DNA from 3 places in the Amorphus sp. 3PC139-8 genome. Region 3 is predicted to be linked to each of the others. Evidence: riboswitches for the same ligand, from Rfam matches in the RefSeq annotation. Region 3 holds a riboswitch; each other region holds the start of a gene.
The links. Region 3 has a riboswitch for cobalamin ahead of metE (5-methyltetrahydropteroyltriglutamate--homocysteine S-methyltransferase). Riboswitches for the same ligand answer to the same signal wherever they lie in the genome.
Positions count from the first base shown of each region.

Region 1: linked by a shared signal. The riboswitch ahead of HNS03_RS13175 (DUF1636 family protein) and the one ahead of metE (5-methyltetrahydropteroyltriglutamate--homocysteine S-methyltransferase) in region 3 are both predicted to bind cobalamin.
Region 2: linked by a shared signal. The riboswitch ahead of HNS03_RS23005 (TonB-dependent receptor plug domain-containing protein) and the one ahead of metE (5-methyltetrahydropteroyltriglutamate--homocysteine S-methyltransferase) in region 3 are both predicted to bind cobalamin.

Region 1 is NZ_JABJVY010000012.1:97,215-103,618, reverse strand. It holds gene HNS03_RS13185 (cobyric acid synthase) at 1-932, opposite strand, end outside; gene cobO (cob(I)yrinic acid a,c-diamide adenosyltransferase) at 1,012-1,620, opposite strand; cobalamin riboswitch at 1,729-1,933, shown strand; gene HNS03_RS13175 (DUF1636 family protein) at 2,075-2,488, shown strand; gene cobW (cobalamin biosynthesis protein CobW) at 2,485-3,537, shown strand; gene cobN (cobaltochelatase subunit CobN) at 3,558-6,404, shown strand, end outside.
Region 2 is NZ_JABJVY010000035.1:4,909-11,312, reverse strand. It holds gene HNS03_RS23015 (FecR domain-containing protein) at 1-326, opposite strand, end outside; gene HNS03_RS23010 (RNA polymerase sigma factor) at 658-1,233, opposite strand; cobalamin riboswitch at 1,542-1,744, shown strand; gene HNS03_RS23005 (TonB-dependent receptor plug domain-containing protein) at 1,897-3,834, shown strand; gene HNS03_RS23000 (ABC transporter substrate-binding protein) at 3,834-4,721, shown strand; gene HNS03_RS22995 (FecCD family ABC transporter permease) at 4,718-5,722, shown strand; gene HNS03_RS22990 (ABC transporter ATP-binding protein) at 5,719-6,404, shown strand, end outside.
Region 3 is NZ_JABJVY010000043.1:16,689-23,092, forward strand. It holds gene HNS03_RS24185 (hypothetical protein) at 196-2,064, shown strand; partial or broken gene HNS03_RS24190 (transposase) at 2,473-2,820, shown strand; partial or broken gene tnpB (IS66 family insertion sequence element accessory protein TnpB) at 2,817-3,122, shown strand; partial or broken gene HNS03_RS24200 (IS5/IS1182 family transposase) at 3,159-3,293, shown strand; cobalamin riboswitch at 3,652-3,920, shown strand; gene metE (5-methyltetrahydropteroyltriglutamate--homocysteine S-methyltransferase) at 4,040-6,340, shown strand; gene HNS03_RS24210 (acyl-CoA thioesterase) at 6,337-6,404, shown strand, end outside.

The sequences.
Region 1 (6,404 bases), on a different contig from region 3:
CGGCGCAGAAATTCGAGGTCGTCAATGGTGGCCTTGGAGCCCGGCAACAGCACCAGCGTCGCCTCGGCGGGGATCGGCGTGCCGGGATGGATCAGGCGAACCTCTACCCCCGGCTCTTCGCGCAGGGGATCGAGATCGTCGAAATTGGAGATTCGCGGCGTGACCGGGACGGCGATCACAACCGCGCCTGCACGAGCGTCCGACCCGGCGAGCCCCAGAATGTCCTCCGCCGGCAACCGCCGCGCCTCCTCGAAATGCGGAATCAGTCCCAGCGCCGGCCAGCCGGTGCGTTCGGCAACGAAGGCCATGCCGTCGGCGAACAGCCCCGGATCGCCCCGAAAGCGGTTGACCAGGAAACCACGGATCATCGCCGCGTCGTCCGGGTCGAGCACCGTCTTGGTGCCGACCAGGCTCGCAATCACCCCGCCCCGATCGATATCGCCGACCAACACCACCGGGGTGCCGGTTGCCCGGGCAAATCCCATGTTGGCGATGTCGCCCTTGCGCAAATTCACTTCGGAGGCGGAGCCGGCGCCTTCCACGATGACGAGATCGGCCTCGCCGCCAAGCCGATCGAAGCTCTCTTTGACCGCCGCCATCAGGCGCGGTTTCCAATCCTGGAATTCCCGCGCCCGCGCGGTGCCCACCACCTTGCCCTGCACCACCACCTGAGCCCCGATCTCGCTTTGAGGCTTCAACAGCACCGGGTTCATGTGAACCGACAGCGGCACACCGGCGGCGCGGGCTTGGAGTGCCTGGGCACGACCAATCTCGCCGCCATCTTCGGTCACGGCCGCGTTGTTGGACATGTTTTGGGGTTTGAACGGCCGGACCCTCAGCCCCCGGCGCGCAAAGAGCCGGCAGAAGCCGGCCACCAGTAGCGATTTGCCGACATTCGAGCCGGTCCCCTGGACCATGAAGGCGCGGGTCATGGGCGGCATCCGCGCAGCCGTGAGCGAAGCGAACTGGCGTGAGCGGAGACAAACTTGATCCAGCTCAGCGCGCGACCCATCAGAACTCGATGCCTTCCTGCGCCTTCACGCCGGCGGCGAAATGATGCTTAACGAGCGTCATCTCAGTCACCAAGTCGGCGACCTCGATCAGCTCCGGCTTGGCGTTGCGCCCAGTCACCACGACGTGCAGGTCCGGCCGGCGGTCGGCGAGACGCGCCACCACCTGGTCCAGCGGCAGATAATCGTAGCGCAGCGCGATGTTGAGTTCGTCCAGCACCAAAAGCCGGATCTCCGGATCCTCCATCAGCGCTTCCGCCTGCGCCCAGGCTGCCTTCGCGGCCGCCACATCGCGCTCGCGGTCCTGGGTCTCCCAGGTGAAGCCCTCACCCATGGTGTGCCAGGCGATCTGATCGCCGAATCGGGCGAATGCAGCCTTCTCCCCGGTTTCCCAGCCCCCCTTGATGAACTGGACCACGCCCACCTTCCAGTCATGACCGAGCGCGCGCAGAATCAGCCCCATGGCCGCCGTCGACTTGCCCTTGCCCGGGCCGGTGTTCACGATCAGCAGTCCCTTTTCGATGGTCTTGGAGGCGACCTCTCGGTCCTGCACTTCCTTGCGCTTCTGCATCTTCTGGCGATGACGCTCGGCGGCGTCGGTCTCGGTCACGGCGTTTGGTCCTCCTTCCACGAAATCGGCGCGAGCCTAGAGCGGGGGAGCACCTGCGGAAAGGCCCCTTTCGCTGAGCGACCTTGCATCCGGCCGGCCCCGGCGATAACCATCACGGTCTGCGACGGTGCCCCGGCAACGGGGTGAAAAGGGAACGCGGTGCGGACTTTCCGGTCCAAAACCGTGGCTGCCCCCGCAACTGTAGGCGGGCTCACTTCCACCCGACACGCCACTGGAGATGGACCTCCGGGAAGGCTGGTGGAAGCGCGATGGCCCGCAAGCCAGGAGACCTGCCGTCGCCGTTCGCTTCTATGGGCCGATCCGTCGGGGTGTACGCGATCGCGCAGTGCCGGGGCCCTCGCTCCGCTCCGTCCGTAGAAGTGTCGCCCGGACTCCGGGCTGCGAAGGACGGAGTGATGATGACGTTTCCGAAATCCCTGGCCGGTGGCACTTGATGACGGCACCGACCCCAGACACCGAAGCGCCGATTCGTCTGATGGTCTGCACCACCTGCCGCGAGGCCGGTGTATCGGCGGACGATCCGGAACGGCCGGGTGCGCGCCTGCACCAGGCGCTCGCCGAACGGCTGGCCGAGGACGCGCAGCTATCCTGCCGGATCGCCCTTGAAGCGGTGACCTGCCTTTCGGTCTGCAAGCGGCCATGTACCATCGCGGTCTCCGGTCCCGATCGCTGGACCTATGTCTACGGCGATCTTGACGCAGACGTCTCTGCCGACACCATCCTCGCCGGAGTCGGCCTCTACGCCGACACGGCGGACGGCATCGTGCCCTGGCGCCAGCGTCCCACCGAATTCAAAAAGGGCGTCGTCGCCCGCATTCCCCCATTCAGCTCCGGGAGCCAGAGATGACCGGCTTTGCCAAGATCCCCTGCACCATCGTCACCGGCTTCCTTGGGGCCGGCAAGACGACCCTCGTTCGCCACGTACTGGAGCATGCCGACGGCGCGCGCATCGCGATCCTCGTCAACGAGTTCGGCGATGTCGGCTTCGACGGCTCGTTCCTGGAAGGCTGCGGCATCGAAGGCTGCGGCGACGGCCAGGTGGTGGAGCTGCCGAATGGCTGCATCTGCTGCACCGTGGCCGACGACTTCCTACCCGCGCTGGACACGATCCTCTCCTGGGAGACGCCGCCGGACCACATCCTGATCGAAACCTCCGGTCTGGCGCTGCCGAAGCCACTGGTGACGGCCTTCAACTGGCCGCAGATCAAGTCGCGCGTCACCGTCGACGGCGTGATCGCGGTGGTGGAAGGTCCGGCCGTCGCCGACGGTATGTTCGTCGATGACGAAGAAGCGCTTGCCGCCCAGCGCGAGCGCGACCAGTCGGTCGATCACGACAACCCGCTGGAGGAGGTGTTCGAGGATCAGATCTTGTGCGCCGACATGATCTTGATGAACAAGGCCGACCTGATGGACGACGCCCAGAAGGCCAAGGCCCGAACCGAGATCGAGGATCACCTGCCGCGCGCGGTAAAGATCGTGGAAACGGCCCACGGCAAGGTCGATCCGACGCTCCTGCTCGGCCTCGGCGCCGCCGTTGAAGACGATCTCGACGCCCGCCGCACCCATCACGACGGCGAAGAGGACCACGACCACGACGACTTCGAGACGGTGGCCGTCTCCGTCGCATCGGTTGAAAGCCCGGAAGCCCTGATTGCCCAGGTGGCGCAAGCGGCCGAAGCCGACGGCGTGCTGCGGATCAAGGGCTTCGTGCCGGTGGACGGCAAGCCGATGCGCCTCGTCATCCAGGGCGTGGGCCGCCGCGTGGCACATCATTTCGACCGGCCGTGGAAACCGGGCGAGGTGCGCGAGGGCCATCTGGTCGTGATTGGCCTGAAAGGCTTCGATCTAAACAGCGTCAAGCGCGCGCTTGCGGCCGACGCCGCGCTGAGCGCGTAGGCGGCAGGGCGCGGATCGATATGCATCTCCTCCCGGTCACGAGCGTCAGCCTGGACGACGGCGACACCGCCGTCGATCTCGGCCAGCCGCCGGGAGAGATCGTGGTGCTGTCGTTCGCCGAATCCGACCTAGCCGCGATCGCGACGGCTTACGAGGCGGATCACGCTGCGCTGCCGACGCTCCGTCTGGCGAGCCTGAGGCGGCTGCGGCATCCGCTGTCGGTCGATTTCTACATCGACAAGACGCTGTCCAAGGCGCGCATCGTGCTGGTGCGTTGCCTGGGCGGGCTGGACTATTGGCGCTACGGCGTGGAAGCCACGGCGGCCGCCTGCCGTGCGCACGGCATTTCGCTTGCCGTGATTCCCGGCGACGGACGCGCCGACCCGCGCCTCGACGATCATTGCACGGTGAGCGAGGAGACCCGGCAGCGGATCACCGCCTATTTCGACGCCGGCGGCACCAGCAACATGCGCGGGCTGTTGGGCTTTCTTGCCCGAGAAATCGGTTGGGATGTCGCGGCGACCGCTCCGGAGGATGTCCCGCCCTTCTTCGCCTGGGACCCAGTGCAGGGGATTTTCGATCCGCTGGCCCTGCCCCATCCTCTGCTCACTCTCGCGAAAGCGGGAGTCCATGGGGAAATCCCGGATCTTGAGGCGTCTGCGCCATGGATTCCCGCTTTCGGGGGAATGAGCGGAGAAAAGGGAAATGCCGCCCCCCAATCCGAAACTCAGCAAGACCAGGAGCGTCGGCAACCCCTCGCCCTGGTGATTGCATATCGCTCGGCTATCCTGGCCGGCGAGACGGCACCGCTTGCCACCATGATCACGGCTTTGGACGCACGCGGCCTCGCGCCCCTCGTGCTCGGCGTGACCAGCCTGAAGGACGACCGGGCGACCGGCCCGCTCGGTACGCTTCTGGCCCGCGCAAAGCCGGACGTCATCGTCTCCACCACCGCCTTTTCCGCCCGCCAGGACGGCGACTTCGTGCTGGACCGGGCCGACTGTCCAATTCTGCAGGCCACTCCCTCGGGAAGCCGACAGGAAGCCTGGGAGGCCTCCGACCGGGGACTGGCGGCCGCCGACCTCGCCATGCAGGTGGCGCTGCCGGAATTCGACGGACGCATCTCCGGCTTTCCGATCTCCTTCCGCGAAGAGACGGAGGAGGACCCCACGCTCGCCTTCGCGCGGCGCATTCCAGTGCCCTATAACGACGGCATCGCCGCACTCGCCAACCAGGCGGCGGGCTGGGTCCGGCTGCGGCGGACACCCAGGAGCGATCGGCGGATCGCGATCGTACTCTCCGACTATCCCGCCCGCGCTGGACGGGCCGGTTTCGCCGTCGGTCTCGATACCCCCGCCTCCACCTGCCGGATTCTCGACGATCTGGCCGAGGCCGGCTACGTGACGGCGCGTGGGTTCGACGGCCAGGAGCTGATGGCCCGTCTGACTTCCGAGCCGAGAAACCAACCTGAAGGCGCAAGGCTCACCATTCCCCTCGATGCCTATCGCGCCTGGCTCGACACGCTGCCCGCCAGCCTCCGCGATGCGCTCTCCGCCCGCTGGGGCGATCCGGCGACCGACCCGGCCTGCACAGACGGCGTCTTCCGCTTCCCCTCCGTGGAAGCCGGCAACGCGCTGGTGGCCCTGCAACCCGACCGCAGTCGGGGCACGGACCGCAAGGCGATTTATCACGACCCGGACGAGATCCCGACCCACGCCTATCTCGCCTTCTATTTGGCGCTGCGCTCCGGCGTCGACGCCATGATCCATCTCGGCACCCATGGCACCGGGGAGTGGCTGCCAGGCAAGGCGGTGGCGCTCTCCCCCGCTTGCTGGCCGCGGGTGATCGTCGGTGATCTGCCGGTGATCTATCCCTTCATCTGCGACGACCCTGGCGAGGCTGCTCCCGCCAAGCGCCGGCTCGGCGCCGTCACCGTCGGCCATCTCACCCCGCTGACCGGCGAAGCCGGGCTTCATGGCGAGGCGGCCGCACTGCGCGAGTTGGTGGAGGAATTCTCCGAGGCTCAGGTGCTCGATCCGCGACGGGCGGATCTCGTCGCCGCCGACATTCTGGAGCGGGCCGAACTTTCCGGTCTTGCCGGCGAATGCGGCGTCACCCGCAACATGGAGATGGCGGACGCTCTGACGCGGCTTGACGCCCATCTCTGCGATCTCGGCGAGATCACCGTGCGCGACGGGCTCCACGTCTTCGCCGCCGCGCCGGAAGGTTACGAAAGCTGCAGCGCCGGCGAACGCGAGGGACTGCTGGCCGCGCTCGATGGACGCTTCGCCGTACCCGGTCCAGCCGGTTCGCCCTCGCGCGGCCGCGCCGACGTAATCCCGACAGGCCGCAACCTTGCCACCGTCGACCCACGCGCGATCCCGACCCGTGCGGCCTCGATCCTCGGCGACAAGGCCGCGCAAGAGGTGGTGCGCCGCCATCTGCAGGAGCATGGCGATTGGCCGCGCCGCATCGTAATGGATCTCTGGGCCTCCCCAACATTGCGCACCGGCGGCGAGGACATCGCGCACATCCTGGCGCTGATGGGCGCGCGGCCGCGCTGGGACGATGCCTCGACCCGGGTCTCCGGCTTCGAGATCCTGCCGCTTGCCAAGCTCGATCGGCCGCGCATCGATGTGACCATCCGCATTTCGGGCGCCTTCCGCGATACTTTCCCCGACCAGATCGCGCTGATCGACCAGGCGGTGCAGGCGATCGCGGACCTGGACGAGGACGACGCCTGGAACGCGCTCGCCGAAGCCAAGCGCGACGGCGACGACATGGCCCGCATTTTCGGTGCCGCCTGGGGGCGCTACGGCGCCGGCGTCGCCGGTCAGGCGCTGGGCGGTGGCTGGGAGGTGACGGAG
Region 2 (6,404 bases), on a different contig from region 3:
ATATCGGCCTGAAGGCGGGTCGGACCATCGGCCCATAAGAACATTCCGCCGGCCAGAACGAGACAGACCAGCAGCACGGCCGGCAGCAGCGGGCCGTTGCCTTTTCTCCGGATCGCGGCGCGCGTGTCTTCGGGGTTCTCTCTCAGCGCGTCGGCCGATTCGCCGAAGAGCCGACGTGCCTTCTCGAACGCCTCGGCGTGGGCGGGATCGCGGCCCAGCCACTCCTCGAAGGCGCGGCGATCTTCATCGGGCGTATCTGCGTCTTCCAGATGCAGCAGCCACTCGATGGCCTGTTCGCGGATATCGTGCGGTTTCTCGGATGTCACGGCCGGCGGCATCGTTGGTCTCGGTCTATCTTGGAGGCTGTTATGGACTTCAAATGGGGCTGCGCCGTTGCCGTTTTCTTCGCTCCGGCAGGAGCCGATCGATGCGCGGACCGGGAGTACGGTCGAGATCGGCGACGAACCGGCGCAAACAAAGCGACCGGTCCGAAGGGGTGGGGACAGAGGGACGGCGAATGCGTCGAAGGGCTCCCAAATACGGTAGAGTATTCGGATCGCCTTTCTCCTGTTGTCCGCGCCGCTCTCCCCGACGCAGCTTCTATTCCAAGTCCATAACAGCCTCTAGAGATAGACGAATGGGAGAGGGCGACGCGGCCTATCCGTTTTCGAATTCGTCTATTTTTTCCATGCAGTGAAGCATCGCCTTGCGCAAGTGGCGGTTGACCTGCCCGCGGGTGATGCCGAGCTGTTCGGCGATCTCATCCTTGTCCATTCCGGCCAGGCGATGGGCGATGAAGACGTCGCGGCGCTGAGCGGGCAGCGCGAGGATCGCCTTGCGCAGGACGGCCAGCCGGCGCGACAGGTCGAGCCGGGTCTCGATCGGCGCAGCGATGGTGGGCGCGTGGACGGAGATGTCGAGGGATTCAAACAGCCGTGCCTCGAATGCGGCGCGCCGGGCCCGGTCGATCCCCAGATTGACCGCCGCCCGGATCAGGAACGCCCGCAGCGAGGACTTGCCGACCAGGCGCTCCGGCTTGCGCGAGAGCTGAATATAGAGGTCGTGAACAATCTCGGTGGCTTGGCTCGTGCCGGCTCCGCGCCGGCGGATCGCGGCGTGAAGGTCTGAATAGTAGGCCGAGATCGCCTGATCCAAGAGCGCCCTGGCTGCATCGATCTCGACCGGCGCCGCCTGGCCCCCTTGCTCGCACTGATACTCGTCTGCGACGTCCACGTCCGCCCCGGCGTCCAAATGATGAGTATTGCCCACTCGATCGAGCTGGGTCCGCAAACGATAGCAATTCTTCGACAGTTAACGCAAGTTCAATCAGAATATACACTTTGTAATAACTAAAAATTTGTCATGCGAACATGGATATGGACCGGCGTTTATTAGGAGATCGCAAAGAGTAAATGCGAGTTCTATATTTCCTGGCGGGGCAGGAAATGTCGATCAAATTGTTCGGCCGGAATTGAGGATTTCGAAGTTGGGGACGTCGGACTGGAATGCTTCTGCTCTGGCTTGACTCCCGACCGCGACGCTTTATCCCTGACCGTGACGGTGCCCTTTCGGGCTCAATAGGGAACACGGTGCGGCGACGCGCGCCAACTCCGTGACTGCCCCCGCAACTGTGAGCGGCGAGTTCTCCGCGTTGGACGCCACTGGGGTCGAAATGATCCTGGGAAGGCAGCGGAGCGACGAGGACCCGCAAGTCAGGAGACCTGCCGTCAGCCGTGGTCACGCGCGGTCACATCGGGCGGGGTGTCTCGATGGGTACGGTCTCCATGTTCCTCGCATGGGTCCGCCTCGATCGCGGTGACGTGCCATCCGGCCGTGTGCCGCTCGAGGACTGCCATGTTATCTTTTCCGACGTCTCTTCGTGGACGGCGTACTGCCGTGCGCCGTGTTGCCTGCGCCACCGTTTCGCTGTCGCCGTTCCTTCTTGCGCTGCCCGCGCATGCTCAGGATGCCGATCTCGGCGACGCCTCGGTGGTCGCGCTGCCGGAGATCTCCGTCACGGCGAACCTGGCGCCCACGTCGCTGGACAAGGTTGGCAGCGCGGTCACCGTGATCACCGGAGAGGAGCTGCGCGAGCAGAAGATCCAGTTCGTGTCCGACGCGCTGCGGCAAGTACCGGGTCTGGCGGTCAACCGCACGGGACCGATCGGACAGCTCACCCAGGTTCGTATCCGTGGATCGGAAGGCAACCAGACGAAGGTTTTTATCGACGGCGTTCCGGTGAATGACCCTGCCTTCGGCTCGGAGTTCGATTTTTCCACGCTGCTCGCTGACGACGTGGAGCGGATCGAGGTCCTCAGGGGGCCCCAAAGCGCGCTCTACGGCTCCGACGCGGTCGGCGGCGTCATCAACATCGTGACCCGGACCGGCGAGCCGGGAACCCATATCTCCGGTCGGCTCGAGGGTGGCTCGTTCGGGACGGTCAACGGGAATGCGTCGATCAGCGGCGCCGGCGAGATGTACAACTTCATCGTGAGCGGAATGGGCTACAAAACCGACGGGATCTCGGTCGCCAGCGAAAATCTCGGCAACACGGAGAAGGACGGCTATCGCAACGGCACCGTGTTCGCGAAAGGCAGCCTTAGCCCCAACGAGTATTTCGATATGTCGGGCGTGATCCGCTACACCAGCACCAAGACGGACACCGACACCGATACCTACCTGCCAGCTTACGGCCATACAGGGCCGACGGATTCGCTGCAGGACACCACCGGCGACGACCTCTACTCGCGCGCCCAGGCCCGGCTCAGCCTGTTCGACCACCACTGGGAGCAGATCGCCGGCGTCAGCTACACCAAGACGGACACCAAGTATCGCAATCTCGCTCCGACCGTCGTGACCAGCACCTATGAAGGCTCGACGCGTCGGTTCGACTACCAGTCGAACGTGTTCTTCAACACACCGGAGGTGTTCGATGCGAGCCACGTGGTGACCTTCGCGGTCCAGAACGAAGAGGATGGCGTGGTCTCCGACTCGGCCTATTCCTCGTTCGACCGCACGGTGAATTCCACCGGCTTCGTCGGCCAGTATCAGCTCAGCCTGTTTGAGAATTTGAACCTGACCGGCAGCATCCGTCACGACGTCAACGAAATCTTCGAGGATTCCACGACTTACCGGGCGACAGCGGCCTATTTCATCGATCGGACGGGCACCAAGCTGCACGGCTCGTTCGGCACCGGCGTGAAGAACCCGACGATGTTCGAGCTTTACGGCTACACCAACACCTATAGCGGCAATCCGGACCTCAAGCCCGAAGAGGCGACCGGCTGGGATGTCGGCGTCGACCAGCAATTGTTCGCGGGGCGGGCCGGCGTCGATGTGACCTATTTCAACCAGCGGATCTCCGACATGATCACCGGCTCCGGGCAGAGTTCCATCAACCTGCCCGGCACCTCGAAGATCGACGGCGTCGAGGTTGGGCTGTCGGTGAATCCGATCGATCCGCTGACGGTGCGCGCTTCCTACACCTACACCGATGGTCACGATGCGACCGGTGCCGAGCTGGTCCGCCGGCCGCGCAACGTCGCCAGCCTGGATATCAACTACCGCTTCCTGCACGACCGGGCGAACGTGAACCTCAACATCGACTATACCGGCGTCCAGAAGGACTGGGTGTACAATCAAAGCTACACTCAGACCTATGTCGTCGATCTGGATGCCTATACGCTGGTCAACCTCGCGGCATCCTACGATGTCAACGAAAATGCCCAGATCTATGGCCGTGTGAACAACATCCTGAACGAGGATTACTATGACGTTTGGGGCTACGGCGAAGAGGGGATCAGCGCATACGCCGGTGTCAAGCTGACCTTCTGATGACGGTGTCGCGCATTTTCTCGGCGGTCGTAGGGTGCGCGGCCGCCGGTCTCTTTCTCGGGATTTTGACCGGTCCGGCCGCGTCGATGGCGGACGATGAGCGGGCGGCGCCGGAGCGCGTCGTCTCGATGAACCTATGTGCCGACGAACTTCTGCTGCGGCTCGCGGATCCCGACCAGATCGTGTCGGTCACCTATCTGGGCCAGAACCCGGACCAATCGACCGTGGCTGACAAAGCGGCGCGCTACCCGGCGAACCATGGGCTGGCGGAGGAAATCCTGCGCCTGTCGCCGGATCTCGTGGTGGCGGGCCGCTACACCACCCGCACGACGGTCGATTTCCTGCGCAGGGTCGGCGAGCCGGTTCTTGAACTGGAGGTCCCGACCACACTGCCGGAGGTCGAGGCTCAGATCCGGATGCTCGGAGACCGTCTCGGCCAGTCGGAGCGGGCGGAGGCGATGGTCGCGGAAATTGCCGGGGCGTTCGTCGGGCCGGCCACGCCGGATGACGACGCGCCGACCGCCGTCGTATTCGCGCCGAATGGCTTCACGGTGGGTGCCGGCTCGCTGGTGGATACCGTCATCGAGGCGGCGGGCCTGCGCAATCTCGGCGCCGAGCAGGATCTCGGTCGCTATCGGCGCTTGTCGCTGGAGCAGCTTGCCCGGCTTAAGCCCGATGTGCTCATCCTCAACGCCGAGGAAACCTCGCCGGCGCTCGCCTACGAGGTCCTCCATCATCCGATCCTGGATAGGCTTCCCAAGGCCCCGCTGGTGGTGTCCCTGTCGCCCAGGCTGTGGACCTGCGCCGGGCCGGCGCTCGTCGATGCGCTAGCACTCCTGAGGCAAGCCGCCGAGACGATCGAGACCCACCGGAGGGCCGGCCAATGAGGCGTGCAGAGGTGAGCTATCCGTGGCTCCTCGCCTTGCTGGGCGGCCTTGCCCTGGTCCTGTTCGCCTTGTCGCTCGCGATCGGCTATGCCCCGCTGGACCTGCCGGCGGCCGGCGCCGACGCCTTGGGCGGCCGTGAAACGATCGGCGCGCTCGTGCTCGTCGAGCTCCGGCTGCCGCGGGCGCTGCTCGGTCTGCTCGTTGGCTTCACGCTGGGGCTGTCGGGCGCCGTCATGCAAGGCTTTCTGCGCAACCCGCTCGCCGAGCCTGGCGTGGTCGGCGTCTCCGGCGGGGCGGCACTCGGCGCGGTTGTTGTGTTCTATTCCGGGCTCGCGGCCACATCGTCGCTGCTGTTGCCGCTCGGCGGCATCGTCGCCGCGTTGCTCGTGGGCGGGCTTCTGTTCGCGGTCGCCGGACGCGGCATGAGCACGACGACGCTGATCCTGGCAGGCGTCGCCATCAACAGCCTCGCCGGCGCGTTGATCTCGCTGACGCTCAATCTGGCGCCGAACCCCTATGCGGCGATGGAGATTATGTTCTGGCTGATGGGCTCGCTCGCCGACCGCAGCTTCTCCCATGTCTGGGTCGCCATCGCTCCGATGATCGTCGGCTGGATGCTGCTCCTGTCGACGTCGCGGGCCCTCGACGCCCTGTCGCTCGGCGAAGAAACGGCGCGTACCCTCGGCATCGGCATGCGCCGGGTGCGCGCGGCCGTTGTCGGTGGCGTTGCGCTGTCGGTCGGCGCGGCGACGGCGGTCACCGGCGTGATCGGCTTCGTGGGGCTGGTCGTGCCGCATCTGCTCCGTCCTTTCGTTGCCCATCGTCCGGGACGGTTGTTGTTCGCAAGCGGTCTCGGCGGGGCCTCGCTGACGCTCGCCGCCGACATCGCCGTGCGGCTGATTCCGAGCCGCCCGGAGCTTCAGCTCGGCGTCGTGACGGCGATCATCGGCGCGCCCTTCCTGTTCTCGCTGGTCTGGCGCTACCGGAGGCTGGAGAGATGAGGATCGAGGCGCGCGACATCACGGTCCGTTTGAACGGAACGACGATCCTGGACCGCGTGGGCTTTGCGGCGGGACCGGGGGAGCTGGTCGGTCTCATCGGTCCGAACGGGGCGGGCAAGTCCACGCTTCTCTCCGTGCTTGCCCGGCTTAGAGTGCCCGATGCCGGTTCGGTGCTCTATGACGCAGTTGCCGCCGACAACGTTGACGCGCGCAAACTTGCGCAATGGCTCGCCTTCCTGACCCAGTCCGGTCGCGTGGAGTGGCCGCTCACGGTCGAACGGGTGGTGGCGCTCGGCCGACTCCCCTATTCCAGCGGGTTCGGAGCGTCCGATGCCGCGCGCGACGAGGCGGCGATTTCCAGGGCGATGCGTGCCGCCGAGATCGAGCAATTCGCCGGCCGGTCGATCGAGACCCTTTCCGGCGGCGAGCGCACCCGCGTTCTTCTGGCCCGCGCCCTGGCCGTGGAGGCGGACATGCTGCTCGCCGACGAGCCGACGGCCGCGCTCGATCCCTATCACCAGCTCGAGGTGATGGAGCTCCTGGCGCGGACGGTCCGAGACGGCGCCGGGGTGGTCGTCGTGCTGCACGACCTGTCGCTCGCCGCCCGCTTCTGCGACCGGCTGGTGCTTTTGACCCGAGGCAGGGTCGTTGCCGAAGGACGGCCGGATCAGGTTCTGACCGA
Region 3 (6,404 bases):
TACCGTCTATGATTAGACGATCTCACCGGCGCTTTTTCGTTTTCGCGCGGACTTGTCGACTCAATTTCCCTATGGATAATTTATCTTTTCGACCTAAAATATCTTCCATTCTCGCGTAGCTGCATGATATCGAACGTGAGGCGTCGCGCAGCAGAGACTGGGGCTCGGGCGCCCCAGTATTGATTGGAGATTCGCATGAGTGTGGTCACCCTTCATCAACTGCACGGGAAGGCAAAATCGCAGCCGTCCCGTCCTGCGTTTGACTTGGGCAGTGTCCGCTTCGACATCGAGGAGATCACGCCCGGGCGCGCCGAGCAGTTGCTGGGAAAAGTCCGCCCGGGAGTGCTGGTCGATCCGAAAGCCGTGAACGCCTACGCCGAGTCGATGAAGGCCGGTGCGTGGATTTTCAACGGCATGCCGATCGTGCTGTCGAACGAGGGCGCCGTGCTCGACGGTATCCAGCGGCTCCACGCGGTCGTTCGGTCAGAGACGCCGATCAAGACACTCGTCGCCTACGGCGTGCGCGACGACACGATGCACACGATGGATCAGCACCGGCGCCGGTCCTATGTCGGAGTGCTGGAGTCTCGCGGAGAACGGAACCCGGGCCCGCTCCAGAGGCTGGCCGCGAAGATGATCCGCATCGAGAACGGCGTATTGGGGGTCCGCGATCTCCAGATCGGATGGACGCGTTTCGATCGCGTGATCGACACCAACCCCCTGCTGCGCGAGGCCGTGCAGATCTCGACGGAAAATGCAGACGCAGCGTTGCGTGCCACGGCGCGGCACGCCCTGGTCTTCATGGCGCTGTCGGCCGGCCACAAGAAGCTGCTCACGCGGTTCCTTCTCGCTCTCCGCCACCCGGACGAGTTCCCGGCCGACGAGCCCGCCGTCGTCCTCGCCAATCAGCTTTCTATTGCCCGTGACCAGGGCACTCCGTTCGGGAACAACCAGAGCCTGGCCATGGCGGTGCTCGCCTTCAACGACATGATCAGCGGCGAGCGGCACAAATCGTACATCTGGAAGCCGACGTACGGAAAGGCGAAGACCAAGCGGAAAAAGGGCGAGGAGGAGCAGACTCTCCCCCTGGAGGGGTCGACGACGTCGGCGCGCGCATCGCGCAGAGCTCCCGCACGGTCCAACGCCCCCGTGGATCGCGCGCAGCTCCTGAATTCTCCGCCGAACCTGGGGCTCCCGCTCGTTACCGGTTATCCGGGGCTTCGGGATGCCAAGATCAACGAGAAACGCTCAGAAGTGCTCGAGGGTCCGCTCGTCGAGGCGCTGCGCTCTCGCCAGGAAGCTGAAGACGAACAGCACCCCTATGAGATGGAGGCCATGACGGTCACGCCGGAAACGGCCGACGATTGGCTGGCCCGATTCAATATCGGCAACCGGAATATTCAGGAAAGCCATGTCAAAATGATCGCCCGCGACATCGCGCAGGGCAACTGGATGTTCAACGCCCAGCCGATCTGCTTTTCCAAGCAAGGCCGGCTGCTCAATGGGCAGCATCGTTTGCGCGCTGCAGTCGAGGCCGACCAGCCGATCGACATTCTCGTGGTGCGCAACGTCCCCGACGAGGCCTTCGCAACCTATGACACCCATGCCAAGAAGGGCATTCCGAGCGGCGTGACCTTCGAGGCGGAAAAAGTCGACGAACGCGTCGTCCTCGCCGCAGCACGAATCCTGTGGAGGGTGGAAAACGAAATCAGCGCGCAGGCGACCCAGATCAAGCCCAGCGCGTCTGAAATCGACGAGATCATCCGACGTCATCCTGGGCTCGCATTGTCCGTCACCCGTGGGCGCCGGATGCACCCGATCGCCAGCGCCGCGGTGATGACGTTCATCACCTACTACACCTGGACCGAACGGTCCGATTACGCCGATGATTTTCTCAATGCGATCGAGACCGGCGAAAACCTGACCAAGGACAATCCGGTCCTGAAAGTGCGCAATCAGCTCCTGCAAGGCCGCGGGTCGGACTACAATCGTCGAAACGCCATCGGCGTGCTCCTGGACTGCTGGAACGCTTACTGCGCCTGGCGGGACAAACAGGAAGAGTAGGAGCCCTCGGCCTCCCGGCTCATCAGTGTCGCCCGAGGGCCGGAAACGGCGGGTCGAGAGCCTGCCCATCAACAGCTCCACGGGCTTGAGGAGGCCGGCGAGGAAGAGGGCAAAGATAGCGATCCTGCAACACCCCGAGAGCACACCGCAATAAAACAGGAAAGAGTGTCGATACCACCGCCCCAGTGATCGCCCCGGCCGCGGCAAGACCAAGGCAGGCCAGTCATGGACCTACGCCTGCGATTGCCAGCCATAACAGGGAAACGGGCCACCGCGCGTACCCCTCCGGTGAAGGCCACCTTGCGGGCTGAGGGATGACGTTGGAAGTCCTAGGGATAATCCTAGGAGTAGCCTTATGACGATGCCCAGAGTTGAGGAGATCACGTCTGTAGAGCGACGGGCCGCTGGTCGCGGGAAGATAAGGAGCGAATTGTCGCGGCATCCTTGAAGCCTAGGGTGGCAGCGTCGGAGGCGGCGCGTGGGGCGCGCATTCATGGCAGCCAGCTGTTTCGCTGGCGCAAGGAGCATTGCGAACGTGTCGAGCCTCAGCGGGCGCCCCAGCTGCTTCCGGTGGAAATCGTGCCGCAAGCGGCGATGGCTCCGGTGACTGAGGAACCGAAAGCGGCCCCGCCGCGACGTCGGCGCAAGACCGGCATTATCGAGATCGAGCTTGGCGGTGGACGCCGCGTTCGTGTCGACCGCCTTGTCGACACGGAGGTGCTGCGTCGGGTTTTCGATCTTTTGGGCCCGCGATGATCCCGGTTCCGAGTGCCGTCCGGGTATGGCTGGCGACCGGCCACACCTACACGAGGAAAGGCTTTCCCGGTTTTTCGCTGGTGGTTCAGGAGACGCTGAAGCGCGATCCTCACAACGGGCACCTGTTCGTCTTCCGCGGTCGCCGCGGTGAGCTATTGAAAGTGATCTGGCATGATGGCCATGGCGTGTGTTTGTACACGAAGAGGCTGGAGCGTGGCCGCTTCCTCTGGCCGCCGCCGGTTGACGGGGTGGTCACGATCACGCCGGAACAGCTCGGCTATCTGCTCGAAGGCGTCGATTGGCGCATGCCGCAGAGAACCTGGCGGCCCGGCTGTATCGGGCTGATGAAGGCGGTGGCCGGGCTCGACCGGCCGAAGCTGCGCGGCGTCGACCGGGTCGGATGGGCCTTCACCTTCGCGGCCGCGGCCTACAACCTCATCCGCCTGCCGAAGCTGCTCGCGCCACCGGCATGAGCGGGGGCACCGGTCCATCGGAGCAGCCCTCCTCGTCGAAGCCGCGTCGCATCTGGGACCAACACCATTGGCGCCGAACCGCTCAAAAAAGCACCCGAGATCATCCCAAGAAAGCTGCGGGAAAAGACCGAGCCCCCAAACGTAGGCCTTATTCAACAGCCTGCTAAGCGTTGGCTCACATACTCCAGGCGGTCGCGGCCAGCCCGAAGAAAGACGCTGAAATGCTTTGAATGTGAACCCCGCCTTCCTGGGGAGGCGGACGCAGGCTAGCCAAGCCAACGCGCAACACAACGCCGCGTAACGATATAAGCATGTCTTTATATCCCTCTTGACAGGCGCCGGGGATATGGGCAGCTTCCCAACGTCGTGGTTCTGCGGCCGCCGTCGGCGGTCGGAGCTAAGAGGGAATCCGGTGCGCCTGTCCGACCGACAGGCAAAACCGGAGCTGCCCCCGCAACTGTGAGCGGCGAGCCGACGTCCGATCGGAGCCTTTTGCGACCAGGCGAACAGCTTGGTCCGCAAGAAATGGCTCCCCGATCTGCAGCCACTGAAGCAAGAGCTTCGGGAAGGCCGGACTAAGGCGACGACCCGCGAGCCAGGAGACCTGCCGCGACCTCTGAAACGTCCTCGGGCGGGGTGTCCCGGTGGGTCGCTAGGCATCGACGACGCGTGCCCTCCGGCCCGCGTCCCTACCCTTGCGTATCCGCTCGGCCTTTGCCCCCTCACATCACAAGGGGTCCAAGCCGATGTCCACTTACTCCATTGCAACCGCAACGCTCGGCACACCGCGGATCGGCCCGCGGCGCGAGCTAAAATTCGCCCTGGAAAGCTACTGGGCGGGCAAGTTGTCCGAAGCCGATCTGCAGGAAACAGCGGTCGAACTCAGGGCCAAAAACTGGGAACGCCAGAAGGCCCGCGGGATCGATCGCATACCGTCGAACGACTTCACTTTCTACGACCACGTGCTCGATACCGCCGTGATGGTCGGCGCGATCCCGGAGGCATACGGCTGGGACGGCGGCGCGGTGCCGCTTTCGACCTACTTCGCCATGGCGCGCGGCAACGAGCAGGTGCCGGCGCTGGAGATGACCAAGTGGTTCGATACCAACTACCACTACATGGTGCCGGAGTTCTCTCCCGATCAGACCTTCCGGCTCGCCTCGGCCAAGCCGGTCGACGAGTTCAAGGAGGCTAAGGCATTGGGCCATCACACGCGGCCGGTGCTGCTCGGCCCGGTGACGTTCTTGGCGCTCGGCAAGAGCATGGACGGCGGCCTCGATCCGATCGCGCTGATCGATCGGCTGGTGCCGGTCTATGCCGAACTGCTCGGCCGTTTGGCCGAAGCCGGGGCGGACTGGGTGCAGATCGACGAGCCGTGCCTCGTGCTTGATCTCGACGAAGGGACGCGGCAGGCGATCCGGGCGACCTACCAGGCGCTCGCGAAAGCGGTTCCCTCGCTCAAGATCATGCTCACCACCTATTTCGGTGCTCTCGGCGACAATCTGGAGACGGCGCTGTCGCTGCCGGTCGCGGGCCTGCACGTGGATCTGGTGCGTGCGCCGGATCAGCTCGATGCGGTGGCGAAGGGGCTTCGCCCCGGTCAGGTTCTGTCGCTCGGCGCGATCGACGGCCGCAACATCTGGCGGGCCGATCTGGTCCACATTCTGGATCGGGTGGAGCCGGTGGTCGCTCAACGCGGCAAGGCGCGTATCGAGATCGCCCCCTCCTGCTCGCTGCTCCATGTGCCTGTGGACCTGGACCAGGAAGACGCCCTCGACGAAGAGCTGAAGAGCTGGCTCGCCTTCTCGCTGCAGAAGATGGACGAACTCGCCGCGCTCGGCAAAGCGCTGCGGTCGGGACGCCTCTCTGCTGCGCCCGAAATCGAAGCCGCAGCCAAGGCGCTGGAGGCACGGGCTGCATCGCCCCGGGTGCATGACAGGGCCGTTGCCGCGCGCGCCGCAGCGGTCACTCCGGACATGGCACGTCGCGCGCGCCCGTTTGCCGAGCGCCGCAAGAAGCAGCAGGCCTCCCTCGGACTACCGTCTTTCCCGACGACCACCATCGGCTCCTTCCCGCAGACCACCGAGGTCCGAAAGGCCCGTGCAGCCAACAATCGGGGCGAATTGGCCGAGACCGAGTATGTCGCCTTCCTCCGCAAGGAGACCGAAAGCGCGATCCGCTGGCAGGAAGAGATCGGCATCGACGTGCTCGTCCACGGCGAGTTCGAGCGCAACGACATGGTCCAGTATTTCGGCGAGAAGCTCGCCGGCTACGCCTTCACCAAGCACGCGTGGGTGCAGAGCTACGGGTCACGCTGCGTCCGTCCACCCGTCATTTTCGGCGACGTCTCGCGTCCCGAGCCGATGACCGTCGAATGGGCCCGCTTCGCCCAGTCGCTCACCGACCGCCCGATGAAGGGCATGCTGACCGGCCCGGTCACCATGCTGCAGTGGTCGTTCGTGCGCGACGACATGGACCGCTCCGACGTTTGCCGCCAGATCGCGCTTGCGCTGCGCGACGAGGTTACGGATCTGGAACAGGCCGGCATCCGCATCATCCAGGTCGACGAGCCGGCTCTGCGCGAAGGGCTACCCCTCAGACGGGCCGACTGGCCGACTTATCTGGACTGGACGGTGGAGTGCTTCCGGCTCTCGACTTCCGGTGTCGCGGACACGACCCAGATCCACACCCATATGTGCTACGCGGAGTTCAACGACATCATCGAGGCGATCGGCGCCATGGATGCCGACGTGATCTCGATCGAGACCTCGCGCTCGAAGATGGAGCTTCTGGAGGCGTTTACCGCCTACGCCTATCCCAACGAGATCGGGCCGGGGATCTACGACATCCACTCGCCCCGGGTGCCGACTGTCGCCGATATGCGGGAGCTGCTGGCCAAGGCGACGGACCGGCTGGATACGGCGCAGATCTGGGTCAATCCGGACTGCGGGCTGAAGACCCGGAAATGGGAGGAAGTCCGTCCGGCCCTGGAGAAGATGGTCGAGACGGCCCGCGCCTTCCGCGCCTCGGCCGAGGCCGCCGAATGACGCCGGCCGAGCCGGCATCGACCAGGCGTTCGCGCCTGGTCGACATCGTGTTTCCGGGCGATAC